Azoarcus sp. CIB: one gene and its partner. The protein of the gene in region 1 binds, or shares a complex with, the protein of each later gene. Links are inferred from orthologs where the notes say so. Each region holds a gene or a part of one and is shown in the gene's direction. Other genes may lie near its edges.

Region 1 (11,173 bases):
CCGCAGTATTCGGGAGGCCTTGCGGATGTCGTGTGCCATCCGCGCTATGCCACAGCCATGGGCCTGGTCATGGAAGGCCATGCCCAGCGCCGCCGCGGCATGCTCGCGCGCGACACCCGGAGCGTGAAGCAGGTGTTCGGCCGCATGAAGGCGTGGTTCGAGAAGAATTTTTGACGGAACGGCGTGGAATTTTTCAGCCAAATTGAATGAGTTGTTGATCAGGTCCCCTTATTTAGTTGTAAACTTTTGATTTATTACTAGATGTAGACTCGGCGGCGGCTCGGTGCGTATCGGGGTTGTTTTTCAGGAGGCGAGGCAAATGTTTGAAATCGTTGAGAAGGAGCAGACCGGCACGATCATCAAGGTGATCGGTGTCGGCGGCGCCGGCGGCAATGCCGTCGATCACATGATCCGGGAAGGGGTGCAGGGCGTCGAATTCATCGTCGCCAACACCGATGCGCAGGCGCTCCATCGCTGCCTCGCCCCGAACAAGATCCAGCTGGGCAACTCGGGCCTGGGCGCCGGCTCGAAGCCCGAAGCCGGCCGTGCCGCGGCGCAGGATTCGCGCGAAGCGATCGCTGCGGCGCTCGACGGCGCCCACATGTGCTTCATCACCGGCGGCATGGGCGGCGGCACCGGCACCGGCGCGGCGCCGGTCGTGGCCGAGATCGCCAAGGAGATGGGCATCCTGACCGTCGCGGTCGTGACCAAGCCCTTCGACTTCGAGAACCGCCTGCGCGTCGCGGAAAGCGGCGTCGAGGAGCTGACCCGCTACGTCGACTCGCTGATCATCGTCCTCAACGACAAGCTGCTCGAAGTGTACGGCGACGACGCCGGCTTCGAGGACTGCTTCCGCTCCGCCGACAACGTGCTGCGCAGCGCCGTTGGCGGCATCGCCGAGATCATCAATGTGCCGGGCCTGGTGAACGTCGACTTCCAGGACGTGCGCACCGCAATGGGCGAGATGGGCCGCGCGATGATGGGTTCGGCCGAAGCCTCCGGCATGGACCGCGCACGCATCGCCGCCGAGCAGGCCGCCGTGAGCCCGCTGCTCGAGGGTACCGAACTGTCCGGCGCACGCTGCGTGCTGATCAACATCACGGCCAGCCGCTCGCTGAAGATGTCCGAAGTGCGTGACGCCGTGAAGACCGTCCAGGCCTTCGCCGCGCCCGAAGCCTTCGTCAAGTACGGTACGGTGTTCGACGAATCGATGGAAGACTGCGTCCGCGTCACCGTCGTCGCGACCGGCCTCGGCGTGCCGCGCGCTGCGCGCCAGCCGGTGATGCAAGTAGTGCAGGGCACCGGAACGTACGGCCCTTCGGTCGGCGGCATCGACCTGACCAACCTGGACGTTCCGGCGGTCATTCGCACCAACCGTCGCACGACGGTCGAGGCGATGAGCGCCAACGGCATGGGCACGTACGACATCCCGGCCTTCCTGCGCAAGCAGGCCGACTGAGCACCGTCGGCTCCGCCCATTACGGGCGCATGCTGTGGACCGTCGCCTCCGGTCCGCAGCATGCGCCCGTTTCCGTTCCGGCCGGCGCTGCAGGGGCTTGATGGCGGTTCGCAGCAACGCTGTGTTGCATGCTGCGTTGCAGCGAAACTTGCCGTGTGATGCCGCGTGTGCGTGCTAAACTGCTGTCGTGTAACGGGAATTTAACAATGATCAGGCAGCGCACCCTCAAATCGCTCATCAAGGCCACCGGCGTCGGTCTGCACGGCGGACGCAAGGTCCAGCTGGTGCTGCGTCCGGCTGCGCCCGATACGGGCATCGTCTTTCACCGCGTCGATCTCGATCCGGTCGTGGACTTCCCGGCCGACCCCTATTCCGTGTGCGACACGCGCATGTGCTCGGGCCTCGAGCGCGACGGCGCCAAGGTCGGCACCGTCGAGCACCTGATGTCGGCCCTTGCCGGTCTCGGCATCGACAATGTGCACGTTGACGTCGATGCACCGGAAATTCCCATTCTCGATGGCAGTGCGGGTCCCTTCGTGTTCCTGCTGCAATCGGCGGGTATCGAGGAACAGCAGGCACCCAAGCGCTTCCTGCGCGTGAAGAAGGCCGTCGAGTACCGCGAGGACGACAAATGGGTGCGCCTCGAACCTTATGACGGCTTCAGGCTGGATTTCTCCATCGTGTTCAACCACCCGGCGATCGACAAGACCTCGACGCAGGTGAGCATCGATTTCGCCGAACACTCCTACGTTCGCGACGTCGCCCGTGCGCGCACCTTCGGCTTCATGCAGGACGTCGAGTTCATGCGCTCCAACGGTTTGGCGCTGGGCGGCAGCCTGGACAACGCGATCGTGATGGACGAATACCGCGTGCTCAATACGGAAGGCCTGCGCTACGTGGACGAGTTCGTCAAGCACAAGGTCCTGGATGCGATCGGCGACCTCTACCTGTGCGGCCATCCGCTTCTCGCCCGCTATTCCGCGCACAAGGCCGGCCATGCGCTGAACAACCAGGTGCTGCGCGTGCTGCTGGAAGACAGTAGCGCCTGGGAGATCGTGACGTTCGAGCAGGACGCCGCGACCCCGGCGGCGGTCAGCCACCAGTTCGAACTCTCCCTCGCCTGAGCGCCCGGCGATGCTGGTGGTCCGCCTGTTCGCCATCCTTGCGGTGATCGGCATCGGCGCATCGCTCGTCGCGTGGATGCTCACCGGCAATCCGAAGTACCGCCTGTGGGCGTGGAACTGCTTTCGCTCCGGGATCGTCGTCCTGTTCGTGTTCCTCGCGCTGTTCGCGCTCGAGCGCGTGTTCGTGCCGTTCATGTAGCCTTTGTCGACTGCGAGATACGGCTTCGGCCGAGTCCGTCGAAGAGCTCTCGCTGACTTTCGGTACGCCCGACGCGAACGGGGGACTCTTCGATCGTCCGACCGATAATCAGTCGCGACGACTGCGCCGGACCAGGCGTTCCAGCGATTCGCGCAGCGGCGAATCCGCCGGCAGCGTGGCAGAGAAATCCTCGATACTGCGGCTGCCGCCTTCCGAGATCGTGCGCTGCGGCGGAGGGCGTCGTTCCTCGCGCGTCTCGAGCACCTTCACCTTCACCTGCACGGCCTTGATCTGCAGGCCCGCGGCGGCAAGCTCCTGGGCCAGCGACGGTGCAATCTGCTTCAGGCGTGCGGCGGCGGCGCCGCCGTTGGCGAGCAGCACCAGCGTGTCGCCCTTCAGGTTGGCGACCGAACAGGCCGACGCGAGCGCGGGCGGAAGGTGCTGCTGGAGCAGGTTCTGCAGGCGCATCAGGCGCGCTGCGTGGTCCTTCAGGCGTGCGAGAGCGTCGCCGGTGCCCAGGAAGCGCTGGATGAGCTGGGTCATGAGGGGGCCGAAGTCGGATTGCTCCCAGATGGTAGGTCGGGGAGTCCGCTACCGCAAGCGCAGACCTTCCTGGCCGCGCCCCGTTCCCGCCGCCGCATCCGCTGCGGGGCCTTGCGGTCGGCATGCTAAACTTCCCGCTTTGCCGAATCGGTCCCACCAGATACCCACATGATTTCCGGCCTGCTCAAGAAAATTTTCGGTAGTCGCAACGACCGCCTCATCCGCCAGTATTCCCAGACGGTACGCACCATCAATGCCCTGGAGCCGACGATTTCGGCCCTGACGGACGAGGCCCTGCGGGCCAAAACGGACGAATTCAGGCAGCGCGTCGCCAATGGCGAAGACCTCGACAGCCTGCTGCCGGAAGCCTTTGCGGTCGTGCGCGAAGCGGCCAAGCGTGTCCACGGCATGCGCCATTTCGACGTGCAGCTGATCGGTGGCATGGTGCAGCACAACGGCAAGATCTCCGAAATGCGCACCGGCGAAGGCAAGACCCTCGTCGCGACGCTGCCGGCCTACCTCAACGCGCTCGCCGGCAAGGGGGTGCATGTCGTCACCGTCAACGACTACCTCGCGAGCCGCGACGCCGACTGGATGGGGCGCATCTACGGCTTTCTCGGGCTGACGACGGGCTGCAACCTGTCGCGCATGGGGCACGAGGAAAAGCAGGCTGCCTACGCCGCCGACATCACCTATGGCACGAACAACGAGTTCGGCTTCGACTACCTGCGCGACAACATGGTGTATTCCACCAGCGAGCGCGTGCAGCGCAGCCTCAACTTCGCGATCGTCGACGAGGTCGATTCGATCCTGATCGACGAGGCGCGTACGCCGCTGATCATCTCCGGCCAGGCCGAGGACCACACCGAGCTGTACCTCAAGCTCAATCAGGTCGCCCCGGCGCTCACGCAGCAGGAAGGCGAGGGCGAGGAGGTCACCAAGCCCGGCGACTACACGCTGGACCTCAAGGCGCGCCAAGTGCTCCTCACCGAGCAGGGGCACGAGAACGCCGAGCAGATCCTCACCCGCATGGGCCTGCTGGCCGAGGGAACGAGCCTGTACGACCCGGGCAACATCCTGCTGGTGCACCATCTTTACGCGGCCCTGCGCGCGTACGCGCTGTACTTCAAGGACCAGCACTACGTCGTGCAGAACAACGAGGTGGTGATCGTCGATGAATTCACCGGCCGCCTGATGGCCGGCCGCCGCTGGTCCGAGGGCTTGCACCAGGCCGTCGAGGCCAAGGAAGGCGTGCGCATCCAGGCCGAGAACCAGACGCTCGCATCGATCACCTTCCAGAACTACTTCCGCATGTACGGCAAACTTGCCGGCATGACCGGCACGGCCGACACCGAGGCCTACGAGTTCCATCAGATCTACGGTCTCGAAACGGTTGTGGTCCCGACCAACCGGCCGATGCAGCGCCGCGACGACAACGACAAGGTTTTCCGCACCGCGAAGGAGAAGTGGGATGCGGTGATCAGCGACATCCGCGAATGCGTCGGTCGCGGCCAGCCGGTGCTGGTCGGCACGACTTCGATCGAGATCAACGAATTCCTGTCCGCGCTGCTGCAGCGCGAGAAGCTGCCCCATCAGTTGCTCAACGCCAAGCAGCACGAACACGAAGCCGAGATCGTCGCGCAGGCGGGGCGCCCGGGCGTCATCACGATCGCGACGAACATGGCCGGTCGCGGCACCGACATCGTGCTCGGCGGCAGCATCGAGCGCGAGATCGCGGCGATCCGCGACGACGAAGCGCTGACCCAGGAGCAGAAGGACGCACGCATCGCCGGAATGCGCGAGGAGTGGCTGAAAGTCCACGAGCAGGTGCTCGCGGCGGGCGGCCTGCACATCGTCGGCACCGAACGCCACGAGTCGCGCCGCATCGACAACCAGCTGCGCGGCCGTGCCGGCCGCCAGGGCGATCCGGGCAGCTCGCGCTTTTACCTCTCGCTCGAAGATCCGCTGATGAAGATCTTCGCCGGCGAGCGCCTGAACGCGATCATGGTGCGCCTGAAAATGCCCGAGGGCGAGGCGATCGAGCACGCGATGGTCACCCGCTCGCTTGAGTCCGCGCAACGCAAGGTCGAGCAGCGCAACTTCGACATCCGCAAGCAGCTGCTCGAGTATGACGACGTCGCTAACGACCAGCGCAAGGTGATCTACCAGCAGCGCAACGAACTGCTCGAAAGCGAGGAGATCTCCGACACGATCCATGCGATGCGCCAGGGAGTGCTGCACGACGCCTTCCGCCTCTACGTGCCGGTCGACAGCGTCGAGGAGCAGTGGGACATCCCCGCACTGGAGCAGGCCCTCGCGGCGGAATTCCAGCTCCGCCTTCCGGTCAGCGAGTGGCTGAAGGTCGAGTCGAATGTGGACGACGAGACCATTCTCAAGCGCATCCTTGCCGCCGCCGACGAGGCCTATGCAGCGAAGATCGCTCAGGTCGACGCGGGGGCGTGGCACAAGTTCGAGCGCGACGTGATGCTGCAGAGCCTCGACACGCACTGGCGCGAGCACCTGGCAGCGCTGGACCATCTGCGGCAGGGCATCCACCTGCGCGGCTACGCCCAGAAGAACCCGAAGCAGGAATACAAGCGCGAGGCCTTCGAGCTTTTCGAAGCGCTGCTCGAGTCCGTGCGCAGTGAAGTGTCCAAGCTGCTGATGACCGTCCAGGTCCGCACAGAGTCGCAGCTGGAGGAGGCCGAGCGTCCGCCCGAGCTGGACAACGTGCAGTATCACCACGCGGACTACGACGAGGCGCTCGGCTCCGCGTCGCAGGAGCAGGAAGGCGGCGTTGCCGTTGCGCAGGCCCCCAAGGTCGGGCGCAACGACCCCTGCCCCTGCGGTTCGGGGAAGAAGTACAAGCACTGCCACGGCAAGCTGAGCTGAGGCACGATGGGCGGCACGACGCTTCCCCGCCGCGTCCCTGAACGGCCCAGCGCGAGCCGTTTTTGGCTTCACGCGCAGCCTTTCCGTACATGACGGGCCCGGCCGATCCCAAGGGCAGGCGCCCCGGCGCGCCCGCACTGTTTCCGGAACTGCAACTCGGCGTTCCGGTGGATGCCGCCGGGCAAGCGGAGCGCGAGCCGCGCGGCCTCGGTGAGTGGGTTGCCTTCATTCGCGACCAGGAGATGCCTGCGCTCGGCGCGACGGTGGCGCTGATCCATTCCGTCACGGAGGACGAAAAATCCCCGACCGGCAAGCTCGCCCAGGCCATCCTGCAGGACGCGGCAATGACCGCGAAGGTGCTCAAGCTCGCCAACAGCGTCCTGTATAACCCATCGCGCCAGGTCGTGAGCACGATCAGCCGCGCCATCGTGGTGCTCGGCTTCAACGCCGTCGCGGAGATCGCGGTGGCGATCCGCGTGATCGATGCCCTGCTGGCCGGCGGTGTCCGGCAGCGTGTCGTGAACGAGATGGCGCGTGTGTTCCATGCGGCGGTGCAGGCGCGCGCACTGGCCGCGCTGCGACGCGACGGACGCAGCGAAGAGGTCTTCATTGCCGCGCTGCTGTCCCGCGTGGGCGAGATGGCGTTCTGGTGCTTCGGCGGCAAGCTCGCGCAGCGGCTGGACGAGGCCCTTGCCGCAGGCCAGTCCGACGACGAGGCGCAGATGAGCGTGCTCGGCTTTCGCCTGCGCCAGCTCTCGCAGGGGCTGGCGCGCGAGTGGAAGCTCGGGCCGCTGCTTCAGTCCGTGCTCGATGGCACCAGTCGCGGCGGGGTGCCGGAGCAGGCCATCCACTTCGCCCACCGCTTCGCGGTCGAGGTTGAAAACGGCTGGGACAGCCCGGGCCTGGAAAAGGTTGTTCGCGGCTTGGCGACCTTTGCCGGACTTTCGTCCGAGGCGATGCGCGAGGAGCTTGCAGCCAACAGCGTCGAGGCAGCGCGCATTGCCAGATATTTCGGTGCCGCCGAAGCCGGGGAGTTGATTCCGCGGCCGACTCCTGCCGCGGGGGCGCCGGAGCCCGATGAGACCGATGCGGCGGAAACCCTCGCGATGGAGCCCGATCCGCATCTCCAGTTGAGGATCCTGCGCGAGATTTCTGGCCGCATCGCGGCGGGTGCGAACCTCAACGAAATCCTGCAACTCGTGCTCGAAGGTATCTATCGCGGCGTCGGCTTCGACCGCGTGCTGTTCGCGCTGTTGTCGCAGAACCGGCTGCAGCTCATCGGCAAGACTTCGCTCGGTGGCGGCGCCGAGGCCTTGCGGCAGGCGTTCATTTTTTCCCTCGACGGCACGGCCGGGGATCTGTTCAACGAATTCTTCCGCAACCCGCGGGCGATGCGTTTCGGTCCCGGCCAGACGCCGCCGGGGATCCGGCTCGATCGCCTGCAGCAGGTGACCGATGCCGGCTACGCCTGCATTGCACCCATCCTCGCCCAGGGGCGCCCGATCGGTCTTTTCTACGGTGACCGGTCCCATGCCGCGGCGGCTGTCGATGACGAACGATTCGAAGCCTTCCAGCTGTTCGCCCAGCAAGTCTCGCTCGCCGTCGCGGCAGCCTCGTCCTCGCGCCAGAACGGCTGATGCGTGGCTTTGCAGCGATGTCCTTGCCGGCATCCAATGAAACCGTGGCGGCACCTGCCGCCCTTTGTCCGATGGAGACCCGTCATGCCCGTTAACCTCTCGACCCCGGTTGCCTCGGAGCTGTGTCCGGTTGCAGGCGTTCGCCTCGGGGTTGCCGAAGCCGCGATCCGCAAGCAGAACCGTCGCGACCTGACCCTCATCGAAGTGGCGCCCGGCAGCCGCGTGGCGGGGGTGTTCACGCTCAACCGTTTCTGTGCTGCCCCGGTGCAGGTGTGCAAAGATCACCTTCCCGGCGGCAACGTCCGCGCGCTCGTGATCAATACCGGCGTCGCCAACGCCGGGACGGGCGAGGAAGGGCTGGCGAACGCCAACGCTACCTGTGCGGTCGTGGCCAGCCTGCTGGGCATCGCGGCCGAGCAGGTTCTGCCGTTTTCGACCGGCGTGATTCTCGAGCCTCTGCCCGTCGATCGCCTGGTGGCCGGACTTCCCGCTGCGCAGGCCAATCTGCGTGCCGATGGCTGGTTCGATGCGGCGCACGCGATCATGACGACTGATACCGTGGCCAAGGCCGTGTCGCGCCAGGTGACGATCGCGGGACGCACGGTCACGCTGACCGGCATCAGCAAGGGCGCGGGCATGATCAAGCCCAACATGGCGACGATGCTCGGCTTCCTCGCCTGCGATGCGGCAATCTCGCAGTCCCTGCTGGACACGCTCGCCCGCGAAGCGGCCGACCTGTCGTTCAACAGCATCACCGTCGACGGCGACACCTCGACCAACGACTCCTTCATCATCATCGCGACCGGCAAGGCCGGCAACACCGAGATCAACGATCCGCTGGGCGAGGACTTCCGCGCGCTGCGCGAAGCGCTCATCGACGTTTCGATCAGGCTCGCCCAGGCGATCGTGCGCGACGGCGAAGGTGCGACCAAGTTCATGACGATCGCGGTCGAGGGCGGCAGGGACCGAGCGGAGTGCCGCAAGGTGGCCTATGCGATCGGCCATTCGCCGCTGGTCAAGACCGCCTTCTTCGCCTCGGACCCCAACCTCGGGCGCATCCTCGCGGCGATCGGCTACGCGGGTATCGACGATCTCGACGTGAGCGGGCTGCGGGTGTGGCTGGGGGGCGCGCACGAAGAGGTGCTCGTCGCCGAGAACGGTGGCCGTGCGGCAACGTATCGCGAGGACGCCGGTGCGCGCGTGATGAAAGAATCCGAGATCACCGTGCGTGTCGATCTCGGTCGCGGCCTCGAGCGCGCCACGGTGTGGACCTGCGATTTTTCGTACGATTACGTGAAGATCAACGCCGACTATCGCAGTTGATGTTCCGGCGCAAATCGCGCACTGGCTGCATTGCTATGCTGTACGTATAATCCGGGAAGCAGATCGACCTGGATCAAGATGGCAGACAAGCAGCAGTCAATGCGCGAATCGCGGAGTCAGGACGACCTCTCGCCCCTGTTCGACATCATGCTCGAAGGGGTCGTCGTGCGCGACGGTGCAGGCCGCATCACGGCCTGCAACCGCACGGCACAGCAGATCTACGGCCTTTCCGCGGCCGAACTCGAAGGTCACACGGCTGAAAGCCTGCCGGTCGGCTTTCTCCATGAGGACGGTTCTCCCTGTCCGCCCGATCAGCACCCGGCGATGGTCACGCTGCGTACCGGCCTGCCGCAGCGCGGCGTGGTGATGGGTATCGCCCATCCGGGGCAGGATCCGGTGTGGATCCAGGTCAACAGCCAGCCGATTGCCGGTGCCGCGGGCCGGATCGCGTCGGTGATCACCAGCTTCGCCGACATCACGCCGATCAAGCGAGCGGAAGACGCCCTGCGGGCGAGCGAGGCGCGCAACCGGACGCTTGCCGAAGCGATCGCTCAGTCCGGCTGTTCGGTCATCATCACGGATGGGGACGGGCGTATCGAATACGTGAATCCCGCCTGCTGCAAGGCGTACGGCTATTCCGAGGACGAGCTGATCGGGGCGCGGCCGAGCATCTTCAAGTCCGGCGAAACGACGCACGAGGAGTACGCAAGCCTGTGGCGGACAATCCTTGCCGGAGAGACCTGGCGCGGCGAGATGTCTAATCGCGGTCGCGACGGCAGGCTGATCCGCGAGGCGGTATCCGTGTCGCCGGTACGGGACGAGAGCGGCGAGGTCCGTCATTTCGTCGCGCTGAAGGAAGACATCACGCAGCTGCGCGAGGACGAGCGCCGGCGCCATGAACTGTTCGAGCGCGTTGCACGGCTCGAGCGCATGGAGCTCGTCGCCACCCTGGCGGGAGGCATCGCGCACGATTTCAACAACGTCCTCGCCGCCATCCTCGGCTACTCTCAGCTCGCGGCCACGCAGCTCAAACAGGACGGCGGGCAGCCGCGCGTGCTGAAGTACATCGAGGAGATCCGCTCGGCCGGCCAGCGTGCGCGGGAACTGATCCAGCAGCTGCTGAGTTTCCGCCGCGGCGGCGCGGTGCAGCCGGGCAGCGCCGAGCTCGCACTGATCGGTCGCGAGGCCGTCGGTCTGCTGCGCGCGACCCTGCCCGACACCCTCGCGGTGGTTGCCGACATCGATCCCGATCTGCCGCGGCTGTCCGTCGATCCGGCGCATGTCCATCAGATCATGATGAATCTGCTGATCAATGCGCGCGATGCGATCGCCGGCATCGGTACCATTCGCCTGACGGCTCGCCGCGTGTCCTTCGACAGCATGCAGCGCTGCGACTCCTGTGGTCACGAGTTCCGCGGCGACTATGTGGCGATCACCGTCACGGACGTCGGTGTGGGGATCGCGCCCGAGCACCGCGAGAAACTGTTCGAGCCCTTCTTCACGACCAAGGATGTCGGGCAGGGTACCGGCATGGGATTGGCGGTCGTGCACACGATGACCCACCTGTACGACGGTCACGTCCGCGTCGAGTCGGAGCCCGGCAAGGGCACCGCGGTGCAGGTCGTGCTGCCGGTGCGGCTGCTCCAGGAGGGCGGCGTCGCGTAGTGCCGGCTCAGTGCAGCACGCGCGGCATCGCGAGCACGAAGGCCGGGATCTCGGCGTCGAAGCGGTGTCCGTCCGCGGCGACCATCTGGTAGCTGCCCTGCATCGTGCCGACTGGCGTTTCGAGCACCGAGCCGCTCGAATAACTGAACTGTTCTCCGGGCGCGAGCGCCGGCTGTTCACCGATCACGCCTTGGCCACGCACTTCCTGCACTTTGCCGGCACCGTCGGTGATGATCCAGTGGCGGCTGAGGAGCTGTGCGCCGACGGTGCCGACGTTGCTGATCGTGATGTGGTACGCGAACACGTAGCGGTCTTCTTCCGGCGCGGACTG
Region 2 (8,258 bases), 260 kb from region 1 along the record:
GAGCTGCTGAAGCGCGAGCTCCAGAAGATCATGGGTGTGCCGGTGCACGTCAATATCGAGGAAGTGCGCAAGCCGGAAGTCGATGCCAAGCTGATCGCCGATTCGATCGCCCAGCAGCTCGAGAAGCGCATCATGTTCCGCCGCGCCATGAAGCGCGCGATGCAGAACGCGATGCGTCTTGGTGCACAAGGCATCAAGATCATGAGCGCCGGTCGCCTCAACGGCGCCGAGATCGCGCGCACGGAGTGGTACCGCGAAGGTCGCGTGCCGCTGCATACCCTGCGTGCCGACATTGACTACGGGGTCGCGGAAGCAAGCACGACTTACGGCATCATCGGCATCAAGGTTTGGGTCTATAAGGGCGAGATGCTCGGTCGTAATGAGCGTCCGGCAGTCGTCGAAAACGAGAACGAGGCTCGTCGGGGCCGACGCGGCGCGCCGCGCGGTGCCGAGGGTGAAGGTCGCCCCGGTCGCCGTCCCGCACGCCGTGGCGGTGCTGAAGGGCAGGCCAAGCAGCCGCAAGAAAGCAGGGGTGAATGATGCTTCAGCCGACGAGAAGGAAATATCGAAAGGAGCAGAAGGGCCGTAACACCGGAGTGGCAACGCGCGGTGCGAAAGTTAGCTTCGGCGAATTCGGCCTCAAGGCAATTGGGCGCGGTCGCCTGACGGCCCGCCAGATTGAGTCTGCCCGTCGTGCGATGACTCGGCATATCAAGCGCGGCGGCCGGATCTGGATCCGGATCTTCCCGGACAAGCCGATCTCGAAGAAGCCTGCAGAAGTCCGTATGGGTAACGGCAAGGGTAACCCCGAGTACTGGGTTGCCGAGATTCAGCCGGGCAAGGTCCTGTACGAGATGGATGGTGTCGATGAGGCGCTGGCGCGTGAAGCGTTCCGCCTCGCAGCCGCGAAGCTGCCGCTCGAGACCGTGTTTGTTCACCGTCAACTGGGGTAATCATGAAAGCGAGTGAACTCCGCGCGAAAAGCGCCGGTGAATTGAATCAGGAATTGCTCGAGTTGCTGAAGGCGCAGTTCTCGCTGCGTATGCAGCTTGCGACGCAGCAGCTCGGCAACACAAGCCAACTCGGAAAGGTTCGCCACGACATCGCGCGTGTGCGTACCGTTCTGCGTGAAAAGGCAGGGCAGAAATGAGCGAACAAATCGAAAAGGTGCGTCGCGCCCTCGTCGGCCGTGTAGTCAGCGACAAGATGCAGAACACGGTTACCGTGTTGGTTGAGCGTCGCGTCAAGCACGAACTGTACGGAAAAGTGATTACGCGTTCGGCGAAGTATCATGCGCACGTCGAGGGCGGCATCGCTGCCGCCGGCGATTTGGTTGAGATCGAGGAGTGCCGTCCGATTTCCAAGACCAAGTCCTGGCGCGTCGCGAAGGTACTCGAGAAGGTAAGCGTAATCTAAGCAGAGTACGGGCTACTGCTGTGGACAGCTTGGCAGGTGACTGCCAAGCTGTTATAATTTTCTTTCTTTGCTTTTCGCTCTTCGGGGCTCCCTACCCGTACGGGTTCCAAGACTGACCGCTGTAGCGGGGCAAGTTGGAGATAAATTCATGATTCAAATGCAGTCCATTCTGGATGTCGCCGACAATACTGGCGCGCGTTCGGTGATGTGCATCAAGGTCCTTGGTGGTTCGAAGCGTCGCTATGCTGGCATCGGCGACATCATCAAGGTGACCGTGAAGGATGCAGCACCGAGGGGTCGCGTCAAGAAGGGCGATATCTACAGTGCCGTGGTGGTGCGTACCGCGAAGGGCGTGCGTCGTCCGGACGGTTCGTTGGTAAGGTTCGATGGCAATGCGGCCGTCCTGCTGAATAATAAGCTCGAGCCGATCGGCACGCGTATCTTCGGGCCGGTGACGCGCGAGCTGCGTACCGAGCGGTTCATGAAGATCGTCTCGCTGGCGCCTGAAGTGCTCTAAGGAGTTATCGAGATGAACAAGATCCGCAAGGGTGATGAGGTTGTTGTCCTGACGGGCAAGGACCGTGGTCGTCGCGGTGTCGTGCTGCGTCGTGTCGACGAGGATCATCTGGTGGTTGAGGGTGTGAATCGTGCGAAGAAGCATGTGCGTCCGAATCCGCTCAAGGGGGAAGTGGGTGGCATCGTTGAGAAGGAGATGCCGCTGCACGTTTCGAACGTTGCGCTGTTCAACTCCGCCACTCAGAAGGGTGATCGCGTGGGTATTCGTGTGCTTGAGGATGGTCGCAAGGTGCGCTTCTTCAAGTCGAATGGCGAACTGGTGAACGCGTAAGGAGTGGTGATGGCGCGCTTGCAGCAGTACTACAAGGAAACGATTGCTCTCGATCTGCTGAAGCAGTTCGGGTACAAGTCCGTGATGGAAGTGCCTCGTGTTACGAAGATCACGCTGAACATGGGTGTCGGCGAGGCGGTTGGTGACAAGAAGATTCTCGATCATGCTGTTGGCGACATGCAGAAGATCGCGGGTCAGAAGCCGGTGGTGACCAAGGCGCGCAAGTCGATCGCGGGTTTCAAGATTCGTGACGGTTATCCGATCGGCTGCATGGTGACCTTGCGTGGCGAGAAGATGTTCGAATTCCTCGATCGTCTGGTGACGATCGCCATGCCGCGCATTCGCGATTTTCGCGGTATCGCCGGCAAGGGCTTCGACGGTCGCGGCAACTACAACCTGGGCGTCAAAGAGCAGATCATTTTTCCCGAGATCGAGTACGACAAGATCGATGCTCTGCGGGGTATGAATATCAGCATCACGACGACGGCCAAGACCGATCAGGAAGCTCGCGCTCTGCTCGCGGCGTTCAAGTTCCCGTTCAAGAATTGAGGGTGTTATGGCAAAACTGGCTCTGATCAATCGAGAAGAGAAGCGTCGCAAGCTGGTGGCGAAATTCGCCGCGAAGCGTGCCGCGCTGATCGCTCAGATCAACGATTTCAAGTTGCCTGAAGAAGAGCGCATGGCTGCTCGTCTGAAGCTGCAGCAGCTTCCCCGCAACGCAAGCCCCGTTCGCGAGCGCAATCGCTGCGCCCTGACGGGTCGTCCGCGCGGCGTGTTCCGCAAATTCGGGCTGTGCCGCAACAAGCTGCGCGATCTCGCGTTCCGCGGCGAAGTTCCGGGTATGACCAAGGCGAGCTGGTAAGGAGATTATCGAATGAGTATGTCCGATCCGATCGCCGATATGCTGACCCGCATCCGCAATGGTCAGCAGGCTCAAAAGCAGAGCGTGTCAATGCCCAGCTCGAAGCTGAAGGTTGCGATTGCCAAGGTCCTGCAGGATGAAGGTTACATCGACGGCTATGCAGTGCGTGATGCCGAGGGCAAGGCCCAGCTCGACGTGGAGTTGAAGTACTACGCCGGTCGTCCTGTCATCGAGCGCATCGAGCGTGTCAGCCGTCCCGGTCTGCGTGTCTACAAGGGCAGTGACGATCTGCCGCGTGTCATGAACGGTCTTGGTGTTGCGATCGTGTCGACGCCGCGTGGCGTCATGACCGACCGTGCGGCACGTGCCGGGCGCGTGGGCGGCGAAGTCATCTGTTACGTCGCTTAAGGGGGTCTCATGTCTCGTGTAGCTAAGAATCCGGTGGCAATCCCCCAGGGCGTCGATGTGAACGTCGCGGCTGGCGAGGTTTCCGTCAAGGGGCCGCTGGGTACCGCCAAGCAGTACATCGGCAACGCTGTCTCGGTGCAGCGCGAAGGCGATGCGCTCGTGTTCGCCGCCGTTGCCGGTGCTGCGAATGGCCGTGCGATGTCGGGTACCGTGCGCGCGCTGGTGAATAACATGGTCACCGGCGTGACGAAGGGTTTCGAGCGCAAGCTGAACCTCGTGGGCGTCGGTTATCGTGCGCAGGCGCAGGGCGACAAGCTGAATCTGACGCTCGGTTTTTCGCATCCTGTCGTGCACCAGATGCCGGCCGGTGTGAAGGTGGAAACCCCGACGCAGACGGAAATCGTCATCAAGGGCATCGACAAGCAGCAAGTCGGGCAGGTCGCTGCCGAAGTGCGTGCATACCGCGCTCCTGAGCCTTACAAGGGCAAGGGCGTCCGCTACGCGGACGAGGTGGTCGTGCTCAAGGAAACCAAGAAGAAGTAAGGGCGGTTCGATATGAACAAGAAAGTGGTTCGTCTGCGTCGTGCTCGTAAAACCCGAGCCAAAATCGCGGAACTGAAGGCGGTTCGTCTGACTGTGTTCCGTTCCAATTCCCATATCTACGCCCAGATCATCGATGGTTCCGGTGCGCGTGTGCTCGCGGCTGCCTCAACGGTCGAGGCGGACGTGCGTTCGCAACTGTCGCACGGCGGCAATAAGGCTGCTGCCGTGATCGTCGGCAAGCTGATCGCCGAGCGTGCGAAGGCCGCGGGTATCGAGTCCGTCGCGTTCGATCGCGCCGGCTTCCAGTATCACGGTCGCGTCCAGGCGCTGGCCGAGGCCGCCCGCGAAGGCGGTCTCAAGTTCTAAGCGAGGAATCGTATGGCTAAGCAACAAAGCAAGCGTCCGCAGGCTTCCGAGGAGCGTGACGACGGCCTGCGCGAGAAGATGGTCGCCATCAACCGCGTGACCAAGGTCGTGAAGGGCGGTCGTATCCTCGGTTTTGCGGCGCTGACGGTGGTTGGCGATGGCGATGGCGGCATCGGCATGGGTAAAGGCAAGTCCCGCGAAGTGCCCGTCGCCGTGCAGAAGGCTATGGACGAGGCGCGCCGCAAGATGGTCAAGGTCTCGCTGAAGAGCGGTACGCTGCAGCATTCGGTGGTCGGCAAGCATGGCGCTGCGTCGGTCCTGATGCAGCCGGCACCCAGCGGTACCGGAATCATTGCCGGCGGCCCGATGCGCGCGGTTTTCGAAGTCATGGGTGTGACCGACGTGACCTGCAAGTGCCTCGGTTCGTCGAATCCGTACAACGTCGTGCGTGCAACGCTGAACGGTCTCCTGGCGGTCAACACGCCGGCGGAGATCGCCGCGAAGCGTGGCAAGAGCGTCGAAGAAATTCTGGGGTAAGCCATGGCCGAGAAAACGATCAAGGTTACGCTGGTCAAGAGCGTGATCGGTACCAAGCAGTCGCACCGTGCTACGGTGCGCGGGCTCGGCTTGCGTCGCCTGAACCATACCGTCGAACTTCAGGACACGCCTGAAGTTCGCGGCATGGTGAATAAGGTGTCCTACCTGCTGAAGTGTGAGGGTTGAGATGCGTCTGAATACGATTAAACCCGCAGCCGGTTCGAAGTCAGCCGCCAGGCGCGTCGGACGCGGCATCGGCAGTGGCCTGGGTAAAACCTGCGGCCGCGGTCACAAGGGGCAAAAGTCACGTGCCGGCGGATTCCACAAGGTCGGTTTCGAAGGCGGTCAGATGCCGCTTCAGCGCCGTCTGCCGAAGCGTGGCTTCGTCTCGCTGACCGGATCGCGCAACGCCGAAGTTCGTCTCTCGGAACTGGATAAGCTGCCGGTTGATGAGGTCGATCTACTCGTGCTGAAGCAGGCCGGCGTGATAGCTGCTGATGCGCTTTCGGCGAAGGTGGTTCTGTCCGGCAGCATCGGCCGTAAGGTCACGTTGCGCGGCGTCGGTGCTACGAAGGGCGCGCTCGCGGCCATTCAGGCGGCCGGCGGTTCGGTCGTCACCGAGTAAGCGGGAATCCAGCTGTGGCCAATCCCGCTGCCACCTTGGGAACGCCCGGTCGTTTTGGCGATCTGAAGCGCCGACTGTTGTTCCTGGTCGGTGCTCTGATCGTCTATCGGATCGGTGCGCACATCCCTGTGCCCGGAATCGATCCCAGTCGGCTGGCGGAGTTGTTCCAGTCGCAGTCGGGGGGAATTCTCGGCGTCTTCAACCTGTTCTCGGGTGGTGCGCTGTCGCGCTTCACTATCTTTGCGCTCGGGATCATGCCGTACATCTCGGCATCGATCATCATGCAGTTGATGACTGTGGCGGTACCGTCGCTAGAAGCCCTGAAGAAGGAGGGTGAGGCCGGTCGGCGCAAGATCACGCAGTACACGCGTGCCGGCACGCTGATTCTGGCGTTGGCTCAGTCCCTCGGCATCGCAATTGCGCTCGAAGGGCAGGCCGGGCTGGTGCTGGATCCGGGGCTCACCTTCCGTTTCGTGACGGTGGCGACGCTCGTGACGGGCACGATGTTCCTGATGTGGCTCGGTGAGCAGATCACCGAACGCGGGTTGGGCAACGGTATCTCTCTCATCATCTTCGCCGGCATTGCGGCGGGGCTGCCGAGCTCGATCGCCGGTCTGTTCGAGCTCGTGCGCACGGGTGCGATGCATCCCTTCACGGCGCTGCTGATCTGCGTGCTGGTGGCGCTCGTCACGGCGTTCGTGGTGTTCGTCGAGCGCGGCCAGCGCAAGATCTTGGTGAACTACGCAAAGCGCCAGGTCGGTAACAAGATCTACGGCGGCCAGAGTTCGCATCTGCCGCTGAAGCTGAACATGGCCGGCGTAATTCCACCGATTTTCGCGTCGAGCATCATCCTTTTTCCCGCGACGCTGGGTCAGTGGTTCGGTTCGTCGGAGAGCATGATCTGGCTGCGGGATCTTTCGGCGAAGCTCGCGCCCGGGCAGCCGGTCTACGTGATGCTCTACGCAGTGGCGATCGTGTTCTTCTGTTTCTTCTACACCGCGCTCGTGTTCAATGCACGGGAGACCGCGGATAACCTGAAGAAGAGCGGGGCGTTCGTGCCAGGTATTCGGCCGGGCGACCAGACGGCGCGCTACATCGACAAGATCTTGACGCGACTGACGTTGGTGGGGGCGGTGTATATCACGCTGGTATGCCTGCTGCCCGAGTTTCTGATCCTGAAGTGGAATGTTCCGTTCTACTTCGGCGGGACGTCGCTACTGATCATCGTGGTGGTGACGATGGACTTCATGGCGCAGGTTCAGGCTTACGTTATGTCTCATCAGTACGAGAGTCTGCTGAAGAAGGCGAACTTCAAGGGGGCGGGCCTTCCGATCCGGTAAGTTATGGCGAAGGAAGACGTTATCGAGATGCAGGGGGAGGTTGCCGAGAACCTCCCTAACGCAACGTTTCGCGTCCGGCTCGAAAACGGACACATGGTCCTCGGGTATATATCCGGGAAGATGCGTATGCACTACATCCGCATTCTTCCTGGTGACAAGGTCACCGTGCAGTTGACGCCCTATGACCTGACCAAGGCCCGGATCGTCTTCCGGACCAAGTAATCAAGAAACAGGAGCAAGGAAATGAGAGTTCAGGCATCGGTTAAGCGGCTCTGCCGCAATTGCAAGATCGTTCGCCGCAAGGGTGTTGTCCGCGTCATCTGCGCGGATCCGCGGCATAAACAGCGTCAGGGTTGATCTTCGGGCGCTCAGGGATTAACATTTAATGTTTAGCTTTTTGGGGTAATCGAATGGCCCGTATTGCTGGGGTAAACATTCCCAATCACAAGCATGCCGAGATTGCGCTGACCGCCATCTATGGAATTGGCCGTTCGCGTGCTCAGAATATCTGTGATTCCGCCAACGTCGCGCGTTCCGTCAAGGTGAAGGATCTCACCGAGTCGGATATGGAGCGCCTGCGTGACGAGGTCGGCAAGTTTATCGTCGAGGGCGATCTTCGCCGTGAAGTGACGATGAATATCAAGCGCCTGATGGATTTGGGCTGCTATCGTGGTGTCCGTCACCGTCGCGGCCTTCCGCTGCGCGGTCAGAGGACCCGGACTAACGCCCGCACCCGCAAGGGACCGCGCAAGGCGATCGCCGGAAAGAAGTGATAAGGACTGATAATGGCTAAAACTGCTGCGAAAGTTCGCAAGAAGGTCAAAAAGAACGTTGCCGAGGGTATCGCGCACGTTCATGCGAGCTTCAATAACACGATCATTACGATTACCGATCGTCAGGGCAATGCCCTGTCGTGGGCAACGTCGGGCGGTGCGGGCTTCAAGGGTTCGCGCAAGAGCACGCCGTTTGCCGCCCAGGTTGCCGCTGAAGCCGCAGGCAAGGCCGCGCAGGAATGCGGCGTCAAGAACCTGGAAGTGCGCATCAAGGGGCCCGGTCCGGGCCGCGAATCCGCTGTTCGCGCCCTGAACGCGCTGGGTATGAAGATCTCCAGCATTACCGACATCACGCCGATTCCGCACAACGGCTGCCGTCCGCCGAAAAAGCGTCGTATCTGACAAGGAGTTGAAACGTGGCTCGTAATCTGGATCCCAAGTGCCGTCAGTGCCGTCGCGAAGGCGAGAAGCTGTTCCTGAAGGCCGAGAAGTGCTTCACCGACAAGTGCGCGATCGAGCGCCGCTCGTATGCTCCTGGTCA

What was found.
Region 2: the proteins of secA (region 1) and secY are in contact, whole or in part, in a crystal structure (PDB 3DIN), measured with the Thermotoga maritima proteins. The link is inferred for Azoarcus sp. CIB from one-to-one orthologs. Residues at the interface, in WP_004082002.1 of Thermotoga maritima: Glu261, Ala262, Arg263, Lys300, Ala301, Arg302, Thr303, Ile304, Ile305, Leu323, Tyr324, Asp325, Pro326, Val329, Ser330, Tyr333, Ile336, Lys340, Phe345, Val349, Glu363, Phe364, Tyr374, Ser375, Gly376, Gly377, Glu393, Ile395, Thr482, Ser483; in WP_004081795.1 of Thermotoga maritima: Glu108, Gly109, Glu110, Glu111, Ala236, Glu237, Arg238, Arg239, Ile240, Thr241, Ile242, Gln243, Tyr244, Ala245, Arg246, Arg247, Val248, Thr249, Gly250, Arg251, Arg252, Val253, Tyr254, Gly256, Ala257, Ser258, Thr259, Tyr260, Leu261, Pro262.

The regions. Positions count from the first base shown.
Region 1 is NZ_CP011072.1:4,218,336-4,229,508, reverse strand. Bases 3,100-6,417 are described here. They hold secA (preprotein translocase subunit SecA), read left to right. Parts: upstream 3,100-3,493; coding sequence 3,494-6,217; downstream 6,218-6,417. Other genes in these bases: AzCIB_RS18875 (HDOD domain-containing protein), read left to right, coding at 6,307-6,417; AzCIB_RS18885 (DciA family protein), read right to left, coding at 3,100-3,325. Outside these bases: cell division protein FtsA, read left to right, coding at 1-174; cell division protein FtsZ, read left to right, coding at 320-1,459; lpxC (UDP-3-O-acyl-N-acetylglucosamine deacetylase), read left to right, coding at 1,666-2,583; AzCIB_RS18890 (hypothetical protein), read left to right, coding at 2,594-2,782; more of AzCIB_RS18885, read right to left, coding at 2,891-3,099; more of AzCIB_RS18875, read left to right, coding at 6,418-7,854; bifunctional glutamate N-acetyltransferase/amino-acid acetyltransferase ArgJ, read left to right, coding at 7,939-9,177; AzCIB_RS18865 (PAS domain-containing sensor histidine kinase), read left to right, coding at 9,277-10,842; apaG (Co2+/Mg2+ efflux facilitator ApaG/CorD), read right to left, coding at 10,850-11,173. UniProt on the Escherichia coli protein: Required for protein export, interacts with the SecYEG preprotein conducting channel.
Region 2 is NZ_CP011072.1:4,478,627-4,486,884, reverse strand. The notes cover bases 4,824-7,781. They hold secY (preprotein translocase subunit SecY), read left to right. Parts: upstream 4,824-5,618; coding sequence 5,619-6,944; downstream 6,945-7,781. Other genes in these bases: rpsK (30S ribosomal protein S11), read left to right, coding at 7,730-7,781; rpsM (30S ribosomal protein S13), read left to right, coding at 7,355-7,717; rpmJ (50S ribosomal protein L36), read left to right, coding at 7,188-7,301; infA (translation initiation factor IF-1), read left to right, coding at 6,948-7,166; rplO (50S ribosomal protein L15), read left to right, coding at 5,167-5,604. In the rest of the region: rpsC (30S ribosomal protein S3), read left to right, coding at 1-540; rplP (50S ribosomal protein L16), read left to right, coding at 540-953; rpmC (50S ribosomal protein L29), read left to right, coding at 956-1,150; rpsQ (30S ribosomal protein S17), read left to right, coding at 1,147-1,416; rplN (50S ribosomal protein L14), read left to right, coding at 1,565-1,933; rplX (50S ribosomal protein L24), read left to right, coding at 1,946-2,263; rplE (50S ribosomal protein L5), read left to right, coding at 2,273-2,812; rpsN (30S ribosomal protein S14), read left to right, coding at 2,820-3,125; rpsH (30S ribosomal protein S8), read left to right, coding at 3,138-3,533; rplF (50S ribosomal protein L6), read left to right, coding at 3,543-4,076; rplR (50S ribosomal protein L18), read left to right, coding at 4,089-4,442; more of rpsE, read left to right, coding at 4,455-4,823; more of rpsK, read left to right, coding at 7,782-8,119; rpsD (30S ribosomal protein S4), read left to right, coding at 8,134-8,258. UniProt on the Escherichia coli protein: The central subunit of the protein translocation channel SecYEG. Consists of two halves formed by TMs 1-5 and 6-10.